DNA from 2 places in the Dyella japonica A8 genome. Region 2 is predicted to be linked to the other one. Evidence: predicted binding sites of a transcription regulator. Region 2 holds the regulator's gene; the other holds the start of a gene.

Region 1 (9,853 bases), 1.6 Mb from region 2:
CGTGACGTACGACTACGATCGCGGCGAACTGCGGCTGCAACCGTTCGATCACGGGCAGGCTCCACAAGCCGCCGAAGGCGACGCGCTGACGCTGCGCTTCACCGACGACATGCCGCTCACGACGGCGCAGCTGGACGGCCATCGCGGCATGTTCGGCATCGACACCGGCAACGGCAGCTACCTGCTGACCTTTCCCCAATGGGCGGAACGCAACGGCATCGCCACACGCTACGCCGCAGGCGCACCCATTCCCACCGGTGGCGTGGGTGGACTGTTCACGGCCCACATAGCCCACGCGCACGAACTCGTCCTCGGCAACCAGCGTCTGGACAACGTGGTGGCCATGCTGACCCGCACCGATGCAGGCGCCACCGGCAACCCCTCCGAAGCCGGCAACATCGGTCAGGATGTGCTGGCGCGTTACAACGTGCACTTCGACTACCGGCGCCAACAGATGGTGTTGATGCCCCGCAAAGACGCGCCCCCGAAGCATTACGCCATGGCCGGCATCCGCGTCACCAAGCAACAGGAGTCCCCTGACCGTTTCCAGGTCATCGATGTCATACCCGACAGCCCGGCCGCGCAGGCTGGCCTCAGGAAGGGCGACGCGATCGTCGCTGCCAATGGCAAGCCGGCCTCGGTACTCGGCACCAACGACCTGCGCGCCATGAGCGGCTGGCAACCGGAAAACACGCCATTGACGCTGAAGCTGGCGGACGGGCGGGAGCTGAAGATGGTGATGAGGGATCTGGCGCCGAGGTAAGCGTGCCCGTCACATCCTCTGTGGGAGCGCACCCTGTGCGCGACGGCCTGGCAAAGCGAAGGACCCGGCGTTCTCCCGTTGCGCAAAGGGTGCGCTCCCACACCGAAAGGCGACCACTGCGCCGAACTCAAAGCCACACACAGTTCCAATACGGGTAGTCGAGCACGTTGCTCACCAGCCCGGCACGCAACGGGTTGGCAACGATATAGCGGGCGACGTGTCGCCTATCCTCGTCATGCCGAAGCGCATGGTCGTGGAAGCCTCGATCCCACACGAGAGTGGATAGTGTGCATCGTATGCCCTTGGCGGTAACCGACTTGAATCGGTTCATCACTGTGGCAAGGCCATCGTTCGGGCCAAGGCTCACCAGTCCATGCCAGTGGTCCGGCATCAACACCCAGCAGAGCAGTTCGGCATCGCCCCATGTCCGTGGATTGTGCACGGATCGGCATATTGACCGCGCCAGGTCGATATTCCGAAACAGCGGACGTCGGTATGCAACAACCGTTGTCAGCAGATAGACCTGGCCGGGCATCGAAACTCGACCCCGGCGCAGTGCCTGGTATCCAAGCGGATGATTCATGACCCAAACGTCGCATTGCGCGGGTCATGGCGTCATCAGAACGCTTCGGGTTCTCCTGTAGGAACGCAACCTCGGCTTCGTAGCCCTGAACGGCTTCGCCGCTTCGTCGGCTTGTCGCGCACAGGGTGCGCTCCCACAGGAACGGTGTGCGCTGGATCAGGGCTTCTGCAGACCCAGCACATCCAACCCCTGCTCAAAGGTGATATCCACCGGGATCTTCGCCTTGTCCAGGCGCTTCAGGTCGCCCGCCAGCGTGGCATCGACGTTGCCCATGCTATCGGTGAGCTGCTTGGCGGCGTCATAGTCACCGTCGCCCTGGATGGTGAGCAGCTTGGCGGAAAGCGCATTCATCGCCGCGGTCATCTTGTCGAAGTCGACGCGGTAGCGGCCGGTGGCGGCATCGCGCGAGAACGCACCCTGCTGCTGGAAGAAGTTGAAGCGCACCATGTTCGCCTTGGCGTGCGCGTCGCTGGCGCCGAAGCGCACCGAACGCAGGATGCCGGCAAGGAAGGTGACGTAGTTGTCCATCAGCTTGGCCTTGTCCAGCTCGCCCTTTTCCGCCAGCTTGGTGACCATGTAGAGGCCAAGAATATCGGCCTTGCCTTCCTCGAAGCTCGAGGCCTGGTCCTTCAGCGCGGTGCGCACCATGCCTTTGCCGCTGAGCGTGTTCTTGATGCCAAGACCGTGCGCCACTTCGTGGAACATGGTGTTCTCGAAGAAGGCGTCGAAGGTGAGGTGCGATTGCTGGTCGTCCGCGATCAGCTCCTTGGCGATGGGCAGCATGATCCTGTCGAACTTGGCCTGCATCACGTTCTCCAACTGCAGGCGGCGGGTGCCCTTCTTCAGCTGCACTTCCTCGTCATTGGGCAGGTTGATCGCAATGGTCTTGGCGCCGACGTTGGCATCACCCGCGTAGTACACGGCGAAGTAGGCGTTGAGGTCGGCGTCGGAGCCGGGTTTCTCCACCTTGTACTTCTCGTCCACCGGCAGTTCGCGCTGCAGCTCCGGCAGGTATTTGGCGAAGCGGGCGAGCTTGGCGCTCCACGCCTGGTCCTTCACCAGCACGTAGCTTTCGTAGCTGGCCTTGTAGCCGTAGAGCTGGTCTTCGTAGGTTTCGATGGGACCGATCACGATGTCGACAGGGTTGTTCTTCATCGACATCCAGGCGAAGTCGCTGGGACGGTAGTCATCGCTGAGCAGGGCGTCGGCGCGCTTCTTCAGGTAGCCCGCGAACTCCTTGTCCGCCGAGAGATCCGCCGCCTGGCGAAGCAGGCCGGCGGCACGTTCCAGGTCGGCCTTGTATGCCTCGTGGTAGGGCACGGTCACCAGCTTGTTCTGCGCATCGCGGCGCAGCAGCGTGTAGAGGCCGGCCTTGTCCTTGAGATCGGCCTTGTCGAACTCGTCCTTGGTCATGTCGGCCGGATAGAACTGTGCGCCCGGCGGACGCGCGCCCACACCAGCAACGAACGGCTGGTCGTTGTCCAGGCGGTCCCAGGGGCCGTAGTTGATCTCGGCGAAGCGACGTGTCACGTCATCGGGAATGCGCGCCATCAGCGCGGCCTTGTCGCCCCACGACTGTTGCCAGTAGATGTCGTTGGTGACGTCGGCGGCCTCGATCAGCAGCGCGATCATCTGCTTCTGCTTGTCGTCGAAACCCGAAAGGTCGGCGCTGAGCTTGACCGATGCATAGTTGGCCATGCGCTGTGAGGCGATGTCGGCATCGGTGGACGGCGGCGGCACGGCGGGCGCCGTGCTGGCCGGCGCGGGGGCGGCGCTCTGTTGTGCAGGGGTGTTGGCGTCGTGCGAGCTGCAGCCAGCCAGGGCGACGACAAGACTCAGGGCAAGAAGATGGCGGCGCATGGGGCTTTCTCGTTGGAGGAAAGCGCCATGCTAACCGCATCACCCGCCCTACCTCACCGTCATCCCGGCGAAAGCCGGGATCCAGTGCCTTTTCGGACGTTTGTCATAAAGAGCAAAGTCGCTGGATCCCGGCTTTCGCCGGGATGACGGTGAGGGGCGCAAACGTCATCGAGACGCCCGCCTCACCCCGAAATCGCCAACCGCTCCGACTGATACAACCGCACCGTCGCCAGTACGGCGATCAAAGCGGCCACCAGGCTGCCGGCCAGGCACAGCCCGAGCTGCTGCGCGGTTACGCCATCGCCGCGCAACAGCTGCATGATGCCCAGGTGCTGCCCCAGCAGCGGCACGGCATACATCCAGCCCTGCGCCTTGATGGGCATGGTGGAGAGCAGGATGCTCGGCAGCACCGGCACGAACATCAGCAGCGACAGATAGGTCTGCGCCTCGCGGTAGCTCTTGGCGAACGCCGCCACCATCGACTGCAGTGCCGCCAGCAGGGCGATCAGCGGCACCATCAGCAACAGCACCTGGCCGCTGAAGCGCGGGCCTAGGTCAAGCTCCATGCCCAGCTTTTCGGTGGGAATGAACGGCCCGACCACGCTGAAGGCCAGCAAGCTGATCAACAGACTCGCCGCCGAGAACGTGCAGATCGCCGCCAGCTTGCCCGCGAGGATCTTCCAGCGCGGTACGGGATTGGCGAACAGCGGCTCCAGCGACTGGCGCTCGCGCTCACCGGCGGTGAGGTCGATGGCCAGGTACATGCCGCCGACGAACACGGTGAGCACGAAGAAGTACGGCAGGATGGAGAACATCAACGCCGCGCGTGCCTGCGCCGTGGCCTGGTCGCGCTTGGCGGCCACCACGGGCCAGGCAGTACTGGGCGACAATCCGCGCGCCACCAGTCGCATGGCGCCCTGCTGGCGCGCATAGGTTTCCACCACCTGCGTCACGCGCTCCACGGCGGCATTGGCGTCGCGCTGCGAGGAGTCGTAGATCAACTCCACCTGCACCGCCTCACCCTTGCGCCAGGCCTCGGCGTAATCGGGCGAGATGCGCAGCACGACGTCGGCGTCCTGCTTGCGCACGGCCAGTTCGGGGTTGGCGATGGGCGCCTTGGGCACGATGCCCTCGGCCTTCAGCGCGTTGATGAGGTTGGGCGCGTGCTCGGCACCGATCACCGGCACCGGCAGGGGTTTCTCCGCCTTGTCGAACTGGCGGTTGAGTGTGACGTTGAGCATCATCACCAGGATCAGCGGCCCGAGCAGCGGGCCGGTGAGGAACGCACTGATGATGGTGCGGCGGTCGCGCAGGTTCTCCTTCACCTCCTTGAGGAAGACGGTGAGGAAGGCCCGCGTGCGGGCGACGGGCGTCATGGTTTTCATGTTCACGCGGCAAGCCCCTCTTCGGTGCCGATGATCTTCACGAAGGCATCTTCGAGGTTGGCCGCACCGGTCTGTTCGCGCAGCGCCTGCGGCGACTCGTCGGCCACCACGCGGCCGTTGGCGATCACCACGATGCGATCGCACAACGCAGCCACCTCCTGCATGATGTGGCTGGAGAACAGCACGCAACGGCCCTCGCTTTTCAGGTGCTGCATGAACTGCCGCAGCGCGCGCGTGGCCATCACGTCCAAGCCGTTAGTGGGTTCGTCGAGGATGACGTTGCGCGGGTCGTGGATGAGCGCGCGTGCGATCGCCGTTTTCACCCGCTGGCCTTGCGAGAAGCCCTCGGTGCGGCGGTCGGCGATGTCTTCCATCTCCAGCGCCTTCACCAGCGCCTCCCGGCGACGGTCGATGACGTCGTCGGGCAGGCCATGCAGGCGCGCGAAGTAGTCGACGTTCTCGCGTGCGGTCAGGCGCTTGTAGAGCCCTCGCGCATCCGGCAGCACGCCGAGCTGGCGACGTACTGCCAGTGCATCGTCGGCGGCGTCGATGCCATCCACCAGCACCTGTCCGCGATCGGGCTTCATCAGGGTATAGAGCATGCGCAGCGTGGTGGTCTTGCCGGCGCCATTGGGGCCGAGCAGGCCGGTAATCTCGCCGTCGCGCGCCTTGAAGCTCACGCCGTCCACGGCCTTCACGGCGCCGAACGCCTTGTGCAGATCCTTCACCTCGATCATGGCGTCGCTCCGTTGAAATCGATGAACGTGGGCGTGGCTTGCAAGCGCTTGAGGCAGGTGGCGTCGAGCGCCTTCGGGTCGAGATCTTCGATGAAGTGCTTCACCACCTGCGGCGCGCACCCGGTATTGATCACATTGTGGCCTTGCCCGGTGAGCACGAAGTGGCGCGAGTTCGGCAGGTTCTTTGCCACCTGGTCGCCATAGCGCGGCGGCGTGACGGGATCGAACTGGCCGGAGAACAGCAGCGCCGGGGCATCCGTCTTCAGGGGCTGGTGGAAATCGGCTGGCCGCGTGCCCTTGGGCCAGACCGAACAGGTGTTGCGCAGCGTGTCGACCATGCGGGTGCCGAGGATGGTGTGCGCATCCGCGTCAGCCGGGGTGAGCAGGTCGGCGTCCTCGCTGCAGATCACCGACAGCTGCATGCCGCCATTCATGGTGTCGGAAAGATCACCCGACAGCAGCTTGGCCTGCCCCAGCAGCGGTCCGACATCGCCATGCGCCGCCGCGTCGATGGACACGGGCAGCAGCGCGGCGGTCAGCGGCGAGTACGCAAACATGCGCACCACGCTGGCCAGCGAATACTCGCTCAGGGTGCGTTGCACGCTCTGGTAGTTCTGTGGATCGCGGAAGCTCACCTTGTGCGGGTTGGCGCGCAACGCATCGCGCAGCTGGTAGAGCGTCTGGTACGGGTCGCTGAAGCGCTTGCGGCAGGCGTCGTTGGCGGTGCACTGGGCGAACTGCGCCTTCAGCGCGTCGTCGAGATTGCGCGCGAAGTCCTGCCCCAGCACCAGTTCGTTCGGCACGACGCCGTCCAGCACCAGGCTGCGCACGGCCTTGGGATAGTGCATGGCGTACTGCTGCGCCATGCGCGTGCCGTAGGACACGCCGACCAGGTCGAAGGTCGGCGAGCCCAGCGCCTTGCGCACGTCTTCCAGGTCCTGCGCGGCAATGGTGGTGGTGTAGTAGCGCGGGTCGGCCTTGCCTTGGAGCTGTTTGAGGCAGCGCTCGGCTTCCTGCTTTTGCCGCTCGGCGCCGGCATCGATGTCTTCGGAGCCGCCTTCCGTGCCCTCGCCCTCGTCCTTGCAGGTCAGCGGGTTGGAACCGCCCGTGCCGCGCTGGTCGAGCAGCACGACGTGGCGATGTGCGGTGAGCGGCTGCAACGCGGTCGACACGCCCGGCCACGACTCGGTGGCCGCCTGCCCAGGACCGCCAGCAAGCATCACCAGCATGTCCTTGCTGGCCACCTGCGCGCTGCTGCGGATCACCGCCAGCTTCAGGCGGATCTTGCGGCTGTTCGGATCATCGCGGTTCTCGGGCACGTCGAACGGCGCGCACCAGGCCGCCGTCGACAAGCCGCTGTTCGGCTGGCCCAGTTCGCACGGTGCGAGGGTCAGCGAACCGAGTTTCCATGTCTGCGGGACCACGGGCGTGGATGGATGATCGACCGGTGCGATGGTCGCGGTGCCATCGCTGACCGCCTCACTGGTGGGCGGATGGAAATGTTTCCACCCCAACGCGGCCAGTCCAATGACCACCACGCCTATGCGGAAGGCCGTTCGGCCCTTGATTGCCATGGGTGCTCTCCCTCACTCCATTGGATGTCGCGAAACCGCAGGCGATGCCGCCTGCCATTCCGGTTCGAAGATTGATTCGATGGACAGGCCGAACAGGCGCGCGATCTTGAAGGCCAGCGGCAGGCTCGGATCGTACTTGCCCGTCTCGATGGCGTTCACCGTCTGGCGCGAAACGTCCAGGCGTTCGGCAAGGTCGGCCTGCGACCAGCCGCGATCGCCGCGCAGTTCACGGATACGGTTGTTCATTCGCGGCGCGCACGCCAGGTCAGATAGCCGCGAACGGCGCCATAGATCAGGCAGAGTACCGGGTACGTCAGCAGCAGCACGAAGGTGCCGTCCAGCACGAGGATCCTCGATGCACCAAGGAACCCCAGCGCCATGCTCGCCACGCCGACCACCGCCGCGCTGACGGCGATGGCTTCCAGATGCTGGCGACGCTCCAGCTCGTCGCCGGCCAGAATGTGCCGCACGCAGGCAATGACGATCCACGCGATCGGCAGCATGGGCGACAGCACCAGCGCCGTCTTGAGCGCGCCGGGCGACATGCCCTTCTGCAGCGGCCAGGCGTAGAGCATCACGACCATATAAATGAGGATCGCCGGCATGAACTCGCGCAGGTAACGGCGATCCACCGCGCGGCAGCGCTCGCGTATCAGCGCCCTGCTCGTGTAGATCGTGAATGGCAGCCCGGCGATGAATACCACCAGCCCCAGCAGCTTCAGCAGCGCCCCATCCCGGATCATGAGCCAGAAGCTGGCCGCCAGCAGCGCATACGCGAGGGCGACCGCACCCCAGCGGGCCCAAGTGGGCCACGCCTCCATGGGCGCGAGCCGACCGCCTTGGGTGAACCCCGTGGATGCGCTCATGGCACCCCACCCGTCTTCCCGACCTGTTCCATGCCGCCTCCCGCCACATGTCAAGCTGCCTTGACATGAAGCTAGTACTGCAGGCGAACCGTGTCAAGCAAACTTTACACGCAAGCCGTTTATCGGCGAGAGGTTCCGAAACTTGAGGGTGACGTTAATAGGATCATTCCCAAAATGTGACGCAATGTGCACATTCCCACCCACGCCGGGCGGCCCGAAGTGACCTTTCAGGGCTCACTGAATCGTCACAAAATTTTAACGACGATCTCTCATTTCTGCCTGCGCCGCCATTTCTTCACCTCCCTACACCTTGGCACGGCCATTGCTTATCGCCCCCGGTAAGCGATCTGGCCACCGACCTGTACAGGCTCGGACCAGAAGCCGAAGGCGCCATGGGGGGCAGAAGCCACTGTCCGGAAGCGCATAACGAACAGGTTTCATCCACACACGCTCAAAGGACATGGATATGAAGAAGCTTCTCCTCGCTGCCCTGGTTGCCTCCACCCTGGGCTTTGCGGGCCTCGCCACCGCCGCCACCCCGGTCGTCAGCAGCGGCACGATCACCGTGAACGGCAAGATCGTCTCCTCGACCTGCACCGTCACCGCGAACGGCCAGCAGAACCCGACCATCACGCTGCCGACCCTGGACACGAACTCGCTGCCGGCTGGCGCTTCGGCCGGCTGGACCGCCCTCACCTTCTCGGTCACGGGCTGCTCGGCTGTCACCAACCCCGCCGCGACCTCGCTGTCCACCTACTTCTCGAGCGTCAACGTCGACAGCACCACCGGTTACCTGAAGAACACCACCGCCGGCGGCAGCAACGTCGAAATCGTGCTGTCGAACTCGCAGACCGCGGCCCTGGGCGCCGGCAACGGCCTGGCCCTGAACGCCCCCGCCGGTTCGCAGAACACCCCGGTGGTCGCCATCCCGGGTACGACCACCGGCATCGCTACGTTCAACTACTACGTGGGCTACGTTGCCGGCACGTCGGCCGCCACGGCCGGTGCGGTCAACACCACGGTCCAGTACGCGCTGAGCTATCAGTAAGCGTTGCAATACCCGTGCTGCGGCCGCCCTGGCCGCAGCACTTCTCCCTCTGCAATCTCTCCGGGGTTTCCCATGAAGCGTCCTCTCCGCGCCCTTTCCGCGGCGCTGCTGGCGGTTGGCTGCCTGGTTTCCATGACGGCAGCACGCGCCAACGTGATCATTGCCGGTACCCGGATCATCTTTCCCGCCGCCGATGGCGAGGTCACGGTTCGCCTGACCAACCAGAACACCACGCCTGCGCTCATCGAGTCGTGGGTGGACAACGGCGACCCGATGTCCACGCCAGACAAGGTGAAGACGCCCTTCCTGGTGACCCCGCCGCTGTTCCGCATGGAGCCGAACCGGGACCAGAGCCTGCGCATCCTGTTTACCCACAGCGATCAGCCGCTGCCCACCGACCGCGAGTCGGTGTTCTGGCTCAACGTGCTCGAAGTGCCGCCCAAGCCCACCAGCCTGGAAGTGCAGAAGGCAAACACGCTGCAGATGGCGATCCGGTCGCGCCTCAAGTTGTTCTACCGTCCGGCCGGTCTTGCCGGCGATCCGGTCAAGGCACCGGGCGAACTGACTTTCAAGGCCACCAGCGCTGCCGGCACGGCGGCGGTGGTGGTGCACAACCCCACGCCGTACTACGTCACGATCACCGAACTGCGCGTGACGACGGGCGGCAGCGCGCACAAGTCCGAGCCGGGCATGGTGGCGCCGATGTCTGACCTCACGCTGTCCGTGGCGGACCTCAAGCAGGCGCCGGCCGCCGGCACTGCCATCGAATACCACTGCATCAATGATTTCGGTTCGGACGTTGTCCTCAAGGGCGCCGTCTCGCCGTGACGGCGCTGCACGCCACGACCCAGCGACGCACGTCCTGGTCCGTGGCGTGCCGTCGCGCATTCCTGAGTTCGGCCATCGCCGCCACGCTGGCTGGCGCGACTTTCAGTGCACACGCCCTGCCGGCGGCGGCCAATGGCGCCGATCCGGCCGCCTCCGGCGGCTACGCCGACTTTGACCGCAGCATGCTGTCGGGCGCTGGCCAGAACACC
Region 2 (9,853 bases):
CCACTAGGCGGTGGCCGCGGCTGATCAGTTCCAGCGCAAGTTCGCTCTTGCCGGAGCCCGATTCGCCGGTGATCAGCACGCCGATGGAGAACACTTCCAGGAACACGCCGTGCAGGGTGATCTTGGGCGCCAGCGTGCGCGCCAGGTGGTACTGCATCCAGGTCAGCAGCTCGTGGCCGCGCTTGGAGCTGATCCACAGCGGGGTATTGGTTTCCTCCGCCACCTCGCGCAGATCGGTGGGGATGGGCTGGTCCTTGGTGACGATCATCGCCACCGGCTGGTAGGCGGCGATCTTGTTGATCGCTTCCCAGCGCTGCCGCGAATCCAGGCTGTCGAGGAAGTTCAGCTCCTCGGTACCGATGATCTGGATCTTGTTCGGATAGATGACGTTGAGATAGCCGATCAACGATGGGCGGCGCGTGGTCGTCGCGGCCTGCTCGAGCACGCGTGATTCGCCGCGCATGCCGGAAACCCAGCGCAGGGCCATGCGCTCGTGAACGCTGTCATAGAGTTGTCGGGCGGTCAGCCTATCCAAGCCTTGTCCTTTGCGCCGCCGGAAGAGGGTGGCTGCGCGGACATTGTGCCAGTTCACACCGGCGGATGCCTTGGATCGGGGGAACAAGCGGGAGGAAGGCCCGCCCGGCGAAGGGGCGGGCCCGGGTGGGTCAGCCGTAGAGGCGCTCGTCGCGGGAAGCGCGCTGGTGCTTGTCGCAGATCTTCTCGCGGTGTTTGCGCAGCTGGGTCACCAGCTTGTCGAAGAGGACGTCGATGGAGACGTACATGTCGTTCTCAAGCGCTTCGGCGTGCAGGGTGCTGCCCGTGACGGAGAGCGTGCCTTCGGCGCGCTGCTGAAGCTTGTTCACGGAAAGAACGATGCTCAGGCCGAGAATGCGTTCGTCGAGGCGGGTGAGGCGGTCGAGCCGGCTGTTCACGTGATCCCGAAGGGCCGGGGTGACTTCAATCTGCTGACCGCTGAGCTGAACTTGCATGTTGCGCCTCCTTCAGTACTGCCGCGGGTGCGGCTGGGGTCGATGCGCCGGTCGCTTATGTCGTGGCCGACACACCTTTGAAAGCAGTAGTTTTTCGGATGGGTTTTCCGGCCTCCTCGCCAAGCAGGGAAAGTCACTATGCGCCTATGAGGTTTTCTTCGCGTTAGAAAGACCTTCACGCGCTCGACATGACAGCTTCCTTCCGATCGTCTCACTCATGAGTATGGGGACGCCTTTTTTGCCGCCAAGTTCCCGAGACGCTTTGCCACAGTGAATGGGCAGGCGCGTTCAGCCAGCGCGCTGGCGCTCGCTGGAGCTGGGAATACGCATGGCTTCGCGGTATTTGGCGACGGTGCGTCGGGCAACCTGAATGCCCTTGCGGTGCAGTTCCTCCGCGATGGCCTGGTCGGACAGCGGCTTGCGCGGGTCCTCGGCATCGACCAGCTTGCGCAGCATGGCCTGGATGGCGGTGGCCGAGGCGCTGCCACCGTCTTCGGTGGACACGCCGCTGGAGAAGAAGTGCTTGAGCTCGAACGTGCCCCGCGGCGTATGGATGTACTTGCGGGTAGTTACACGTGAAATCGTTGATTCGTGCATGCCCACTTCCTCGGCGACTTCGCGCAGCACCAGGGGGTGCATGGCTTCGGGGCCGTAGTCGAGGAAGGCGCTTTGCCGGCGCACGATGGCTTCGGCCACCTTGAGCAGCGTTTCCGCGCGCGATTCCAGGCTCTTGATGAGCCAGCGCGCTTCCTGCAGCTGGCCGCGCATCCAGCTCGCATCGGTGCCGCGTGCCTGGGCGATGAGCCCGCAGTAGTGCTGGTTGAGCCCGAGTCGCGGTTGGCAGTCCGGGTTGAGGCTGACGCGCCAGCGCCCGCCGTCCTTGCGCGCATAGACGTCAGGGGCGACGTATTCCACCGGCGTGACGTCGAGCGCCGCGCCGGGGCGCGGGTCGAGGCTTCGGATCAATACGGCGGCGGCGGCGGTGTCGTCTTCGTTCGCGCGCAGCTTGCGGGCCAGTCGCGCGATGTCGTTGCGCGCCAGCAGTTCCAGTTCCGCGTCCACGATGCGCAAGGCGAGTTCGCGCTGTGGCGTGTCCACTGCGAACTGTTCGAGCTGCACGCGAAGGCAATCGCGCAGATCCACGCTGGCCACGCCGGTGGGATCGAACCGTTGCAGCATGTGCCGCACGTACTCCACTTCCTCCTGCGTCGCCCGGATATCGGCGGGCAGGGCGGCGATGAGCGACTCCATGCTCTCGGTGAGATAGCCATCGGGATTGAGCGCGTCGATCAGCACTGCGGCGATGGTGCGGTCGCGCACGCTCATGTGCGTGAGGTTGAGCTGCCAGAGCAGGTGTTCCTGCAAGGTCTCCGGCGCGGCGTTCTGCGGTTCGAAACCGTCGTCGTCGGCGTTGCCATTGCCGCTGCGCGAGGAGGCGCCGCTGCCGTTGGAGAAGTCGACCGGATCGTCGCTGCCGCCGTCGGAGTCGGCGTCACCCCATTCGGGGGCTTCGGCGTCGTCGACGGTATCGCTGCTGCTGGTCGAGCTGGACGAACTGGCGACGGGAATGGACTCCATCGGCTCGCGTTCGTCGCCGTCGAGGTTTTCCGGGTTGTCGTCGGAAAACTCGAGCAGGGGATTGCTTTCGGCGATCTGACGGAGTTCCGCTTCAAGCTCAAGCTGCGACAGCTGCAGGAGGCGAATCGCCTGCTGCAACTGTGGAGTCAGCGTGAGCTGCTGATTGAGGCGAAACTGCAGTCCGGGTTTCATGCCAGGCGGTCGGGATGAATGTGAAGATCATCCTAACTCCTGGCCCCGGGGTCGGCCATAGGTCGAAGGCCGATTCGCGTACTACCTCAGGTTTAATCCCTGCGAGTTAGGCCGGTCGGCCCGGGTTACAGGCGGAATTCACGGCCCAGGTACACCTCGCGGACCTTTTCGTCGGCCAGGATGTGCGCCGGCGTGCCACGCGAAAGCACCTCGCCGTCGTTGAGGATGTACGCGCGGTCACAGATGCCCAGCGTCTCGCGCACGTTGTGGTCGGTGATGAGCACGCCGATGCCACGCTCCTTGAGGTGACGGACGATGCGCTGGATTTCGCCCACCGAAATGGGGTCGACGCCCGCGAACGGTTCGTCCAGCAGCATGTAGCGCGGGTGTGCGGCCAGTGCGCGGGCGATTTCCACGCGGCGGCGTTCGCCACCGGAAAGGCTGATGCCCTTCTGGTCGGCGATGTGCGAAATCTTCAGTTCGTCCAGCAGGCTTTCCAGCTCGTTGGTGCGCCGCTTCTCGTCCCAGCCTTCGCGCAGCTCCAGCACCGCCATGATGTTGTCGGCGACGGTAAGGCGCCGGAACACCGAGGCTTCCTGGGGCAGGTAGCCGATGCCGAGCTTGGCGCGCTGGTGCATGGGCAGGCCGGTGATGTCCTGCTTGTCCAGCTTGATGACGCCGGCGTCGGCTTCGATCAGGCCCACCACCATGTAGAAACAGGTGGTCTTGCCGGCGCCGTTGGGGCCCAGCAGGCCAACCACTTCGCCCTCGCGGATGGAGAAGGCGAAGTCGCGCACGACTTGGCGTGCCTTGAAGCTTTTTTGCAGACCTTCAGCGGACAGCATCGATCAGTGGCCCTCGGCCGGCTTGGTGGTCGGCTGTGGAGCCGCGGGTGGCGTGGCGGCCGGCGCGCCCGGCTTGGGCTTGGGCAGGATCACGCCGTGCACCAGCCCGTCGCCGCCGGCTTCGCCGGTGATCAGGCTGGTGTTGGTGTTGTAGGTGAGCTTGTCGCCGTGGAACTCGCCGCGACCCTGCTGGCGCACCACGGCGTTGGTGGTGAGCACGGCGATGCCGTTGATGTTGTCGTAGTCCAGCGTGGCGGCGTCGCCCTGCACCAGGTTGTTGTTCTCGTCCAGCTGCTGGATGTGGGCCGGATTGCCGGTGACCACCACGCGGGCGATCTGCTGCTCGCCGTCCATGTAGATCTTGGCCACGTCGCCGGTCAGCACCATCGTGCCCTGGACCACCTTCACGCTGCCCTTGAGGGTGCTGATGGTGTTGGGGGCGTTGAACGCCTCGGTGTACTTGGCGTCGTAGTTCATCGGCTGGTCGCGGTCCGACTTCTTCGCCATGGCCGCGGCAGGCAGCAGGGCGAGCAGGCCCAGTGCGAGGAGGCTGGCGGAAAGCTTAGGACTTGTGGGTGCGCGGCGGGTACGTGCCGTGGCTTTCATCGAGCAGCTCCAGATGATTGGTGTTGAGGTTGGCACGCATGCCGACCCCGCTAAGTGTACGTGCGCCTTGCTTCATGTGCGCCGGGGCGTCGGTCACCATCCGGTTTTCCTTGGGCCAGGCGGTAACGTCGGAGGTGTGGATCTCCGCCGCGTCGGTGATCCCGAACGCCGCTCTGTGCATATAGACCGGGCCCTGCAGCTTGAGCAGGGTGCCGCTCTTGTCCACCCAGGCGTAGAGCGAATTGCCCAGCCACGGGGGCACGCCCGCCTGGTTCGAGGGCAGGGTGAAGTCGGGTGTGGTGATGTAGAGGGAGTCGTCGTTTTCGCGGCGTTCCAGGCGCGGGGCCACCATCTGGAAGCTCGGCAGGCCATCCACGTCGTACGACCACAGCTGGAAATTGGTCAGCGTGTAGCCCGAGCGCGGCGGACCGACGAACTCGTTGATCTTCGGCGCCGGGGCCAGCCACCAGTACAGCACCTGGGTGGCGCCCATGGCCGCGGCCATGACGATGATCGCCACCGGAAGGCTCCGGTCGCGGAGGTACGTTCGCAAATTCACCGCCAGCGCTCCCGCTCGGCCGCTGCCTTGCCCTGGGCCTGCAGGATCATGTCGCAGACCTCGCGGGCCGCCCCCTGGCCGCCACCCAGGCGGGTGTGCCAATGGGCCTGTTCGGCCACCCATGGATGGGCGTTGGCCACGGCCACGGCGAGGCCGGCGATGCGCATCGCCGGCAGGTCGGGCAGATCGTCGCCCACGAAGGCTGCCTGTTCCGGCGCCAGGTTGAGTGCTTCCAGCAGCTGCTCCAGGCTGGCGCGCTTGTCGCCCTGGCCCTGGTAGACGTGGGCGATGTCCAGCTCCTCGGCGCGCAGGGCCACGGGGTGGCTGATGCGGGCGGAAATGATCGCCACCTGCACCCCGTTGGCCATCAGGCGCTTCAGGCCCAGGCCGTCGTGCACGTGGAACACCTTGGTCTCATGGCCGTCCTCGGCGTACCACAGGCGGCCGTCGGTCAGGGTGCCGTCCACGTCGAACACGACGAGGCGGATCTTGGCGGCACGGGCCAGGACGTCTGCGGGAATATCAGCCAGATACATGAGTGAGATCGGCAACCAGGCGAGGAAGGGGTGAAACCGTCAAACGCCGGGCAACCCGGACGGTGGACGCGATGGCGGTAAAGGAGAGCAGCCGAACCTTTCGATCAGACCACACGGGCACGGAGCAGGTCGTGAATGTTCAGGGCGCCCACCACCTGCTGCTGGTCATTGACCACCAGCAGGGCGTGGATCTGGTGTTTTTCCATCAACTGGGCCGCCTCGATGGCGAGCTTGTCGGCACCGATGGTCTTGGGGCCGCGGGTCATCAGTTCGGCCACCGTGGCGCCGCGCAGGTCGACGCCGTCGTCGTCCAGCGCGCGGCGAAGGTCACCGTCGGTGAACACGCCGAGCAGGTGCTGGTCGGCGTCCACCACGGCGGTCATGCCCAGGTGCTTGCGCGTCATTTCCATCAGCGCCTGCGTGAGCGAGGCATTGGGCGGCACCGCCGGGATGCCTTCGCCGGTGTGCATCACATCGCTGATATGCAGCAGCAGGCGGCGCCCCAGGCTGCCGGCCGGATGCGAGCGGGCGAAGTCTTCCGAGGTGAAACCCCGAGCCTCGAGCAATGCGACGGCGAGGGCGTCGCCCATCACCAGGGCTGCCGTGGTGCTGGCCGTGGGGGCCAGGCCCAGCGGGCAGGCTTCGGCGGCGATGCTGGCATCCAGGTGCACATTGGCCTGGTCGGCCAGCGAGGAGTTGGCGTTGCCCGTGATGGCGATGAGGGGAATGCCCTGGCGCTTGATCACCGGCAGGATGAACAGCACTTCGTCGGTTTCGCCGGAATTGGACAGGGCGAGCACCACGTCCTGCGGCAGGATCATGCCAAGGTCGCCATGGCTGGCCTCGCCCGGGTGGACGAAGAACGCCGGCGTGCCGGTGGACGCCAGCGTGGCGGCGATCTTGCGGGCGACGTGGCCCGATTTGCCCATGCCGGTCACCACCACGCGGCCGGCGCAGCCCATGATCAGGCGGCAGGCTTCCACGAATTCGGGGCCGATGCGCGGTTCGAGCGCGCGGATGGCGGCGGCCTCGGTGGCGATCACCGTGCGTGCGCTCTGCACGATGGTGTCGGCGTTGATCGCGTGCTGGCTGGCTGGGGCGACGTGGGCGTTCATGCGTCCTCGGATATCGGGCCGGAATTCCGTCATGACCCTGAACGGGTGGCTGAAAGAAGGAAAGTTCCGCTAAATCATGTTGTTGTGCGTAAGAGGCGCCTCAAAAGGGGATGGCGCCGGGCTCACGTGTCGTTTCTGCGACAGAGGTTTTCCATTAACATGGCATATTCGCATTTTAACGTCATAGTCGGTGACATTGGGTTCGGTTCCAGTCCGGATCGGTGGCACTGACCCAAACCCGCAAGTGGAAAACCCATGGACGCTGCCACCATCCAGGCAATGATCGAACAAGGCCTGCCCGGTGCGCAGGCGACCGTCAGCGGCGACGACGGCGTGCACTTCGAGGCTGAAGTGGTGGCTGAGCAGTTCGCCGGCAAGCTGCCGCTGGCCCGGCACCGCTTGGTTTACGCCACGCTGGGGAATCTCATGGGCGGTGCGATCCACGCGCTGGCCCTGAAAACGCACACTCCCGCGGAGGTCGCTGCGCGCCGTTGAGGCCGCGCAGCCCCCGTGCAATCGATTCGTAAGGACTTTAGATGGCCAAGATCCTGATCAGTGGCGGCGAGCCGCTCCACGGTGAAGTGGGTATTTCGGGCGCGAAGAACGCCGTGCTGCCGATTCTCGCTTCCTGCCTGCTGGCCGATGAGCCGGTGGCGATCAGCAACGTGCCCCACCTGCACGATGTGACCACCTTCATCGAGCTGCTGGGCCAGATGGGCACGCAGCTGGTGCTGGACGACCGCATGAAGATGCACGTCGACCCGCGCTCCACCGACCGCTGCTTCGCCCCGTACGACCTGGTGCGCACCATGCGTGCGTCCATCCTCGTGCTGGGCCCGCTGGTGGCCCGCTTCGGCGAGGCGGAAGTGTCGCTGCCGGGTGGTTGCGCCATCGGCTCGCGTCCGGTCGACCAGCACATCCGCGGCCTGCAGGCGCTGGGCGCCGACGTGGTCGTGGAGAACGGCTACATCAAGGCCAAGGCCAAGCGCCTGAAAGGCGCGCGCATCTCGATGGACATGGTCACCGTGACCGGTACCGAGAACATCATGATGGCCGCCGCGCTCGCGTCCGGCACCACCATCATCGAGAACGCCGCGCAGGAACCGGAAGTGGTCGACCTGGCGCACTGCCTGATCGCCATGGGCGCGCAGATCGAAGGCGCCGGCACCTCCACGCTGACCATCCATGGCGTGGAACGCCTGCATGGCGCTGAGTACGAAGTGCTGCCTGACCGCATCGAAACCGGCACGTTCCTGGTCGGCGCGGCAATGACCGGCGGCAAGGTGCGCGCCCGCAATGCCCGTGCCGACACGCTGGACGCCGTGCTCGCCAAGCTGGAAGACGCTGGCGCACACATCTCCACCGGCGCCGACTGGATCGAGCTGGACATGCGTGGCCGCCGCCCCAAGGCGGTGAACATCACCACCGCGCCGTACCCAGCTTTCCCGACCGACATGCAGGCGCAGTTCACCGCGCTCAACTGCGTAGCCGAAGGCGTGGGCATCATCACCGAGACGGTGTTCGAGAACCGCTTCATGCACGCGCTGGAACTGCAGCGCCTGGGTGCGGACATCCGCCTGGAAGGCAACACCGCCATCATCAAGGGCGTGGAGAAGATGAGCGGCGCGCCGATCATGGCAACCGACCTGCGTGCCTCCGCCTGCCTCGTGCTCGCCGGCCTGGTGGCCGAGGGCGATACCACGGTCGATCGCGTGTATCACATCGATCGCGGTTACGAGAACATCGAAGAAAAGCTGGGCGTGCTTGGCGCGAAGATTCGTCGCCTGCCGTCCTGAGGCATGACACGCATTGCCCATGAAAAAGGCCGCTTTCGCGGCCTTTTTCTTTGGGGCCTGACGTGCCTCATCCTTCAACATTGTCGCCCGGTAAAAGCGGGGAGCCAGTCTTCAATATCGTCACCCCTGCAAAAGCAGGGAGCCAGTCTTCAACATCGTCGCCCCCGTAAAAGCGGGGTGCCAGTCCTCAACATCGTCATCCCCGCGAAAGCGGGGAGCCAGTCCTCAACATCGTCATCCCCGCGAAAGTGGGGATCCAGTGTCTTTCGATTTGGTGGCACGCTTCAAAGTCACTGGATCCCCGCTTTCGCGGGGATGACGGTGAGGCGAGACGGACGGTGAGGCGAGACCGACGGTGAGGCGAGACGGACGGTGAGGCGAGACGGACGGTGAGGCGAGACGGACGGTGAGGCGAGACCGACGGCGAGGCGGGACGGACGGCGAGGCGGGACCGGCGGTGAGGCGGGGATGGGGCGGGCGAGAGTGCATCCCTTGTGGCTTGCTAATCAGCCGCCCTTGAAGCTCACCAACTGCAATTCCAGATTGCCGCCATCACTCTGCGTCAACTTCACCGGCACCGGGTATTTCTGCGGTGCATACCACGCGCTGAAGGCATTCTCGTCACCGCCGCGCACCACGCGTTCCGTCGGAAAACTACCGGCCGGCACTTTCACGGTGTCCTTGCCCGTCACTTTGAATTCCTGGGTTTCCACGTTGCGCTTCACCGCCACGGGCAGCGACACGGCCTGCTTGCCGGTGCGCAGCGCCAGGCCGATGGCGTAGGGCGTGGTGTTGCGGTCGACCATGCCGGGGGCGCTCGGGTAGGTCATCGGGCCCTTGCCTTCGTTCACCGTGACCTGGCTGCTACTCCAGTTGACCTCGGTATGGCGCTGCTTCTTCTTGAAGCCGGCATCCATGTTGTAGTCGTAGCTGATGGTTTCCGGCGCGTCGTTGTTCCAGCGGAAGCGGGTGGTTTCCGTGGAATTGGCGCCCAGTGCGGCGGCAATGCCTGCCGTACCCTTGGTCTGGTTGCTGTAGACCCACTGGCCGCCGCCCGCGGGCTTGAGCGTGATCACTGCCTCGCCGATCACCTGGCCGCCCTGCGATACCTGGTACGTCGCCGTGAACGGCGTCGGCGCAGGGGTGGCGGCGAAAGCGGCCGTGGTGGAGAGGGCCAGCGCAAGGCCGGCAGCGAACATGCGGAGGGAGTTGGGTGCGGTCATGGGGACCGCAGTCTACGCGTTCATCCTGAACGGGTTGTAGAGACGCCTTGGGCGCTCAGTCAACCAGTTTGCCGTTGCGCAGTTGCAGCGGTGCGGCGATCGGCTTTCCGTCGAAGGTGACGTGATCGGGTGCGATCAGGCCAAGGCGTTGCTCGGCCATCAGCTTGAGCACGGCGGGCAGCAGCAGGTGTTCGTGGCTGAGCAGGCGTTGGGCGAGTTGCGCCTCGTCGTCGCCCGACTGGATGGCGATGCGTGCTTGCGCGATCACTGGGCCGCCATCCAGTTCGGCGGTTACGTAGTGCACGCTGGCGCCATGCTCCGCGTCACCCGCCTCGAGTGCGCGGCGGTGCGTATGCAAGCCACGGTATTTGGGCAGCAGGGAAGGGTGGATGTTGATCATCCGGCCCACCCACG

What was found. Region 2 encodes sigma-54, which starts transcription at its own class of promoters, with help from an activator protein. Its sites were predicted from a motif close to TGGCACGNGCNTTGC; they were not measured.
Region 1: HY57_RS00730 (fimbrial protein) is a predicted target of sigma-54. The motif match lies at 8,080-8,094, and genes of this name have one in related genera.

The regions. Positions count from the first base shown of each region.
Region 1 covers NZ_CP008884.1:164,925-174,777, forward strand. The annotation lists gene HY57_RS00695 (aspartyl protease family protein) at 1-763, shown strand, start outside; gene HY57_RS21035 (REP-associated tyrosine transposase) at 891-1,346, opposite strand; gene HY57_RS00700 (dipeptidyl-peptidase 3 family protein) at 1,503-3,206, opposite strand; gene HY57_RS00705 (ABC transporter permease) at 3,389-4,591, opposite strand; gene HY57_RS00710 (ATP-binding cassette domain-containing protein) at 4,594-5,328, opposite strand; gene HY57_RS00715 (alpha/beta fold hydrolase) at 5,325-6,902, opposite strand; gene HY57_RS00720 (helix-turn-helix transcriptional regulator) at 6,915-7,148, opposite strand; gene HY57_RS20660 (hypothetical protein) at 7,145-7,768, opposite strand; gene HY57_RS00730 (fimbrial protein) at 8,235-8,816, shown strand; gene HY57_RS00735 (fimbrial biogenesis chaperone) at 8,889-9,644, shown strand; gene HY57_RS00740 (fimbria/pilus outer membrane usher protein) at 9,641-9,853, shown strand, end outside.
Region 2 covers NZ_CP008884.1:1,814,811-1,824,663, forward strand. The annotation lists gene hprK (HPr(Ser) kinase/phosphatase) at 1-535, opposite strand, end outside; gene hpf (ribosome hibernation-promoting factor, HPF/YfiA family) at 666-989, opposite strand; gene HY57_RS07430 (RNA polymerase factor sigma-54) at 1,278-2,759, opposite strand; gene lptB (LPS export ABC transporter ATP-binding protein) at 2,885-3,604, opposite strand; gene lptA (lipopolysaccharide transport periplasmic protein LptA) at 3,608-4,210, opposite strand; gene lptC (LPS export ABC transporter periplasmic protein LptC) at 4,167-4,730, opposite strand; gene HY57_RS07450 (KdsC family phosphatase) at 4,766-5,305, opposite strand; gene HY57_RS07455 (KpsF/GutQ family sugar-phosphate isomerase) at 5,410-6,420, opposite strand; gene HY57_RS07460 (BolA family protein) at 6,676-6,915, shown strand; gene murA (UDP-N-acetylglucosamine 1-carboxyvinyltransferase) at 6,957-8,216, shown strand; gene HY57_RS07470 (DUF3108 domain-containing protein) at 8,723-9,439, opposite strand; gene purN (phosphoribosylglycinamide formyltransferase) at 9,495-9,853, opposite strand, start outside.